2 regions of the Bacillus rugosus genome follow, and region 1 is predicted to be linked to the other one. Evidence: riboswitches for the same ligand, from Rfam matches in the RefSeq annotation. Region 1 holds a riboswitch; the other holds the start of a gene.
The links. Region 1 has a riboswitch for thiamine pyrophosphate ahead of M0696_RS08355 (acetylornithine deacetylase). Riboswitches for the same ligand answer to the same signal wherever they lie in the genome.
Positions count from the first base shown of each region.

Region 2: another riboswitch for thiamine pyrophosphate. It lies ahead of thiT (energy-coupled thiamine transporter ThiT); the one in region 1 lies ahead of M0696_RS08355 (acetylornithine deacetylase).

Region 1 is NZ_CP096590.1:1,628,990-1,632,473, forward strand. Features, by position in the region: gene sigG (RNA polymerase sporulation sigma factor SigG) at 1-393, shown strand, start outside; gene M0696_RS08350 (ABC transporter ATP-binding protein) at 547-1,341, shown strand; TPP riboswitch at 1,354-1,456, shown strand; gene M0696_RS08355 (acetylornithine deacetylase) at 1,543-2,823, shown strand; gene M0696_RS08360 (YlmC/YmxH family sporulation protein) at 2,906-3,151, shown strand; gene pgeF (peptidoglycan editing factor PgeF) at 3,314-3,484, shown strand, end outside.
Region 2 is NZ_CP096590.1:3,054,480-3,057,963, reverse strand. Features, by position in the region: gene floT (flotillin lipid rafts scaffold protein FloT) at 1-770, shown strand, start outside; gene M0696_RS15585 (GNAT family N-acetyltransferase) at 788-1,309, shown strand; gene thiT (energy-coupled thiamine transporter ThiT) at 1,351-1,929, opposite strand; TPP riboswitch at 2,030-2,131, opposite strand; rRNA gene M0696_RS15575 (16S ribosomal RNA) at 2,591-3,484, shown strand, end outside.

The sequences.
Region 1 (3,484 bases):
GAGCGGTTAATCAGTGAGACAAGCAAGGAGCCGACTGCAGAAGACATCGCAAAAGTTCTTGAAGTACCGCATGAGGAAATTGTATTTGCGCTTGATGCCATCCAGGATCCGGTTTCTCTATTTGAACCGATCTATAACGACGGCGGAGACCCGATTTATGTGATGGACCAAATCAGTGATGAGCGCAATAAAGATTCACAATGGATTGAAGAGCTGGCTTTAAAAGAGGGCATGAGAAGACTGAATGATAGGGAAAAAATGATTTTAAGAAAGCGATTCTTCCAAGGAAAAACACAAATGGAAGTAGCCGAAGAAATCGGGATTTCCCAAGCGCAGGTGTCCAGGCTTGAAAAAGCGGCTATCAAACAAATGAATAAGAATATTCATCAATAATGAAATGGAAAGCCTTTAAAACAATTTTTGTTTTAAAGGCTTTTCTATTAATTGCGGGCGGTTTACGTTTTGGAAAAAATAAGGTATCCTAGTCCGTACAAAGTTTTATGAAAATTTAAATAATTATAAAGAGCAGTAAAGAGGAGGACCACGATGATTTTGCAGCTTGACAATGTCTCACTAAAACGGAATGGAAAATGGATACTGAGAGATATTCATTGGAAAGTAGAAGAAAAGGAAAATTGGGTGCTTTACGGACTGAATGGCGCCGGAAAGACAGCGCTGTTAAATATGCTTTGCTCATATTATTTTCCAACATCGGGCGAGATGCAGGTGCTTGGCCATGAATTTGGTAAAACGGAGCTTGGGGAGAAGCTCAGAAGGAAAATTGGCCTCGTCTCAGCGGCTCTTCAGCAAAAGTTTTATCCTGCAGATTCAGCATTTGAAATTGCTTTAAGCGGAGCTTACGCTTCGATTGGCTTATATGAAACACCAAGTGCAGAAATCAGGGAAAAAGCGATTGGCTTGTTAGAGGACTTGGGAGCAATTGAATATGCCGACCGCCGCTATGAAACCCTTTCTCAAGGAGAAAAACAAAGAGCTTTGATTGCAAGAGCGCTAATGGCCGATCCAGAGCTGCTGATATTGGACGAACCAGTCACAGGGCTGGACTTTATTGCCCGGGAAAAGCTGTTAGATACGATTACATACATTGCAAATAAAGAAAACGCGCCATCGATCCTTTATGTGACGCATCATGCGGAAGAAATTTTGCCGGTGTTTGACAAAGCCCTTTTGTTAAAAAAGGGAGAGGTCTTTAAATCGGGGGAAATAAAGGAAATGCTGACTGATCAAATACTTTCTGCTTTTTTTGATACGCCAATCCATGTATTATGGAATCATGATCGGCCGTTTTTAACAAGAGCAGAGCCGATAACGAATGCCTGACAAACACATATCGATTCATCCTAGGGGTGCTTTTCGAAGCTGAGAGAGATATTTGTCTCAACCCTTTTGACCTGATCTGGATCATGCCAGCGGAGGGAAGCGGTGAAAAATTCAGAGTACGTAGGACTCTGTTTGTTTTTATTGAGCCGTTTCATAACATATGAAACGGCTTTTTGATTTTAAGTAAAGGAGCGGATCACATTGAATCAACAAATAGACTCTCTGATAAAAAAAGTGGAAGCCCAAAAGGAGGAGCTTATTCAGCTTGCAAAAACGCTGATTTCTTATCAAACACCTGCTCCGCCTGCAAGAAATACAGACGGCATTCAATCATGGATTGCCGGATTTTTAAATGAAATGGGATTCACGATTGACAAATGGGATGTGTACCCGGGAGATCCCAATGTTGTAGGCCTGCTAAAGGGAACAGATTCAGCAGATTATCATAGCTTGATCATCAATGGTCATGTAGATGTGGCAGAGGTAAAAGAGGATGAGGATTGGGAGCATGATCCGTTTCATCCAATCGAAAAAAACGGTCTCTTAATCGGGCGAGGCGCTTCTGATATGAAAGGCGGAATGGCGTGTGTGCTGTTTGCTGTCAAATTGATTCGTGAAGCCGGCATTGAACTTCCCGGTGATTTGATTCTGCAATCGGTTATCGGGGAGGAAGTCGGAGAAGCCGGTACGCTTGAATGCTGCAAGAGGGGCTATCATGCTGATTTTGCAGTTGTTGCGGATACGAGCGATATGCATATTCAAGGCCAAGGCGGTGTCATTACAGGCTGGATCGAAATCAAAAGCAGTCAAACGTTTCATGATGGGACGAGGCGGAATATGATTCACGCAGGCGGAGGAACATTTGGAGCAAGCGCAATTGAAAAGATGGCAAAAATCATTGCAGGCCTCGGTGAACTTGAACGCCACTGGTCCATTATGAAAAGTTATCCCGGTTTTAAACCAGGCACAAATACGATTAACCCGGCTGTCATAGAAGGCGGCAGACATGCGGCTTTTATAGCGGACGAGTGCCGGCTGTGGATCACAGTCCATTTTTACCCGAATGAAACTCATGAACAAGTGGCAGCGGAAATAGAAGATTACATTAACCGACTGAGTGACAGTGATATTTGGCTTAGGGAAAACCGCCCTGTTTTCAAGTGGGGAGGCTCATCTATGATTGAAGACAGAGGAGAAATTTTTCCGGCTCTGGAAGTTGACCCTTGCCACCCAGGCGTCTCAGTGCTTACAGCTTCTCACGAGAAAGTGAAACGGGAGTGTCCGGTTGTTGACGTTTCTCAATCCGTTACAGACGGAGGCTGGCTGTATAATGCCGGCATACCAAGCGTGATTTACGGTCCTGGTGATCTGCATAATGCACACTCTGTGAACGAGGAGGTATCGATTGAGCAACTGGTAGATTATACGAAAATTATGCTCAATTTTATCATCGGCTGGTGCAGCCGTAAAAAAGAACAGTGACCATGAAAATTTCTTCTTGCTGACAAGGTTCAGCCCGCCCGTTCATATACTTGAAAAAAGGACGGAAAAAGGACGTGATGGAATGATCAGCATTTCAGAATTTCAGGTGAAGGATGTCGTCAATGTCTCAAATGGAAAAAAGCTGGGGAGCATTGGTGATATAGATATCAATGTGACCACTGGAAAAATTCAGGCGATCATACTGGGGGGGAATGGGAAAGTTCTCGGATTTTTTGGAAAAGAAGAGGAATTGGTCATTCCATGGCGAAATATAGTAAAAATCGGAGAAGATGTAATCTTGGTCCGATTAAGTGAACCGCATGCATAACCTGCTTTGTCTGCCGCGGATTGGCAAATGCCGGAAGTCTCGATTCTTCCGGCACATTTCATTTAGAAATATGCAAATCGGCGCTCAACGAATGCAGAAAGATGTGGTAAAATAAGTGGGAAATTCCGCTTTTTTAAATGTTTGTCGAAAGGTTGGATCATCATGAATATATATCACCCATTCAGTCTTACCACACCCTCGACACTCATGATACAAGACTGGACACAAACGAATCAAAACAACAGAGAAGTCATTGCCGGATTTACTACGAAAAACGGCGGTGTCAGCCAAAAGCCTTTTGAATCGTTAAATACAGGATTGCACGTTCATGAC
Region 2 (3,484 bases), 1.4 Mb from region 1:
CTGAATATCGCAGAGAGCAAGATACGGCAAAAGCGAATGCCGACCAGGCATATGATTTAGAGACTGCCAAGGCGCGCCAGCAAGTCACAGAGCAGGAAATGCAGGTTAAAATTATCGAACGCCAAAAACAAATCGAACTAGAAGAAAAAGAAATTCTTCGCCGTGAACGTCAATATGACTCTGAGGTTAAGAAAAAAGCCGATGCAGATCGTTATTCAGTCGAGCAGTCCGCAGCAGCTGAGAAAGCAAAACAGCTCGCTGAAGCCGATGCCAAGAAATACAGTATAGAAGCAATGGCGAAGGCTGAGGCGGAAAAAGTCAGAATTGACGGGCTGGCAAAAGCAGAAGCTGAAAAAGCAAAAGGGGAAACAGAAGCAGAGGTTATCCGCCTAAAAGGTCTGGCAGAAGCGGAAGCAAAAGAGAAAATTGCGGCTGCCTTTGAACAGTACGGGCAGGCGGCGATTTTCGATATGATCGTAAAAATGCTTCCGGAATACGCGAAACAAGCAGCGGCACCTCTTTCAAATATTGATAAAATCACCGTTGTTGATACAGGAGGAAGCGGTGAGTCAAGCGGCGCCAACAAAGTAACCAGCTATGCGACGAACTTAATGTCAAGCCTGCAAGAAAGCTTAAAAGCATCGTCGGGAATTGACGTAAAAGAAATGATCGAGAACTTTTCAGGAAAAGGAAACGTAAAACAAAGCATTAACGAATTAACAAATGAAATAAAAGACGCAAAAACGGTCCAAAACCAGAATAATGACTAAGGAAAGGATACCAGTGGATGGTAACTGTACGAGAAGCAAAGTTAGAGGATATAAAGGACATTGCAAAAGTGCATGTAGACAGCTGGAGGACAACATATCAAGGAATTGTCCCGGCTGAATACTTAAACAGTCTGAACTACAAGGAATTTGAAGACAAATGGAAAAGTCGCTCGTTAAAAGGTGTATTTGTGGCTCACGATGACAAAGGCTCAATATTCGGCTTTGCTTCATTTGGACCTATTCGCTCTGAACAAGAAGGCTATGACGGCGAGCTATACGCTATTTACCTTTTAGAAGAGCATCAGCGGCAAGGTGCAGGCAGAGCGCTCTTAGCAAAAGGAGCGGAGTTTTTGCTTCATCATGGCTTTTCGAGTATGTTTGCTTGGGTCATTCAGGAGAACCCCTCAATTACATTTTATCAGGCCTATTCACCTGAAAGAGTAGCGGAGGATAGCTTTGAAATCGCAGGAGAAAGGCTGAAAGAAGTAGGGTTTGGCTGGCCGGATCTTTCTGCTTTGAAAACAGTTCTTAATAGATAACAAAAAACACCCCCCAGCGAACTGCGCTGGGGGGTGTCATGTTAAGCTTTGTCAGTTTTGAGCAAACGGGGTGCAGTCATAAATAATAAACAAAGGACAATTGCACAGATGATGAATGAAGGAACCATATAAGTAGCATTATAAGTTAAAGAATAAATCCATACCGGCGTTCCTTTTGGAGCATAGCTGCCGAAAAACACTGCCCCTGAAATGACATGCGCGGCATAGCGCAGGAAACTGCCGATGAATACTGCGCTGACTACTGAAACAATCAGCTTCCCTTTTGTTTTTAAAACAGCGGCTTTACGTACAGAAGAAGCGAAACATCCACTTATTCCGATAGCTGCGAACGCGACAATGTAATCTAACAATAGCTGTATAGGATGTTGTGCGAATAAGTTTCCGATTGCTATTTGAACCAGACCTGTCAGCAGGCCGGTAGTAAGACCTGCTTTGACACCCCACCGAAACGAAATCAAAAAGATCGGAATCATCATGATAGAGACCGAGCCTCCTTGAGGCATTCTAAGAAACATTCCTGAGACGATGTCTAAAATAACAGCAGCTGCAGTCATAATTGCAATTTCAATAAGGCGAACCAGTTGCTTAGATTGATTCATAAAAATCCCCTTTCATTGATAGACAATCCAAAAGGACAACAAAAAAGCAGCACGCGGAAGGATGAGAAAAGTTCCACGCACTGCTTTACGAGCTGCAATTCATTTGACTTTGCCACATCCCTACGCCAGCGTTAACTAACAGGTTCAAAGGGTCAGAACGATACCGCTCACTCTCAGCTTTAATGCTCCCCTTGTGGTCATCAATATTTAATTCGTTTCTACTATACAAGAAAAAGAAAAAAACAACAAGATCATACTACATGATGTATATGTTCTTTTAAAATAGTTATATGATAAATATGACATGACGAGAATTATAGTTTATTTGTTTTATAGAATTTTTTTTGAAAAAACTATTGCAATAAATAAATACAGGTGTTATATTATTAAACGTCGCTGATGAACAGCAGACAAAACAAGAAGCTTCAAAACAATTTGAAAAAAGTTGTTGACAAAAAATAAGCTGAATGTTATATTATTAAAGCTGCTTCATTGAGAGGCAACAGAATGATCTTTGAAAACTAAACAAGACAAAACGTGCCTGTTAATTCATTTTTATAAAATCGCACAGCGATGTGCGTAGTCAGTCAAACTAGGACCTGCACGATGCAGGTCGCACAGGCGTCGCCGCAGGATGCGGTGAACTTAACCTGTGATCCATTTATCGGAGAGTTTGATCCTGGCTCAGGACGAACGCTGGCGGCGTGCCTAATACATGCAAGTCGAGCGGACAGATGGGAGCTTGCTCCCTGATGTTAGCGGCGGACGGGTGAGTAACACGTGGGTAACCTGCCTGTAAGACTGGGACAACTCCGGGAAACCGGGGCTAATACCGGATGCTTGTTTGAACCGCATGGTTCAAACATAAAAGGTGGCTTCGGCTACCACTTACAGATGGACCCGCGGCGCATTAGCTAGTTGGTGAGGTAATGGCTCACCAAGGCAACGATGCGTAGCCGACCTGAGAGGGTGATCGGCCACACTGGGACTGAGACACGGCCCAGACTCCTACGGGAGGCAGCAGTAGGGAATCTTCCGCAATGGACGAAAGTCTGACGGAGCAACGCCGCGTGAGTGATGAAGGTTTTCGGATCGTAAAGCTCTGTTGTTAGGGAAGAACAAGTACCGTTCGAATAGGGCGGTACCTTGACGGTACCTAACCAGAAAGCCACGGCTAACTACGTGCCAGCAGCCGCGGTAATACGTAGGTGGCAAGCGTTGTCCGGAATTATTGGGCGTAAAGGGCTCGCAGGCGGTTTCTTAAGTCTGATGTGAAAGCCCCCGGCTCAACCGGGGAGGGTCATTGGAAACTGGGGAACTTGAGTGCAGAAGAGGAGAGTGGAATTCCACGTGTAGCGGTGAAATGCGTAGAGATGTGGAGGAACACCAGTGGCGAAGGCGACTCTCTGGTCTGTAACTGACGCTGAGGAGCGAAAGCGTGGGGAGCGAACAGGATTAGATACCCTGGTAGTCCACGCCGTAAACGATGAGTGCTAAGTGTTAGGGGGTTTCCGCCCCTTAGTGCTGCAGCTAACGCATTAAGCACTCCGCCTGG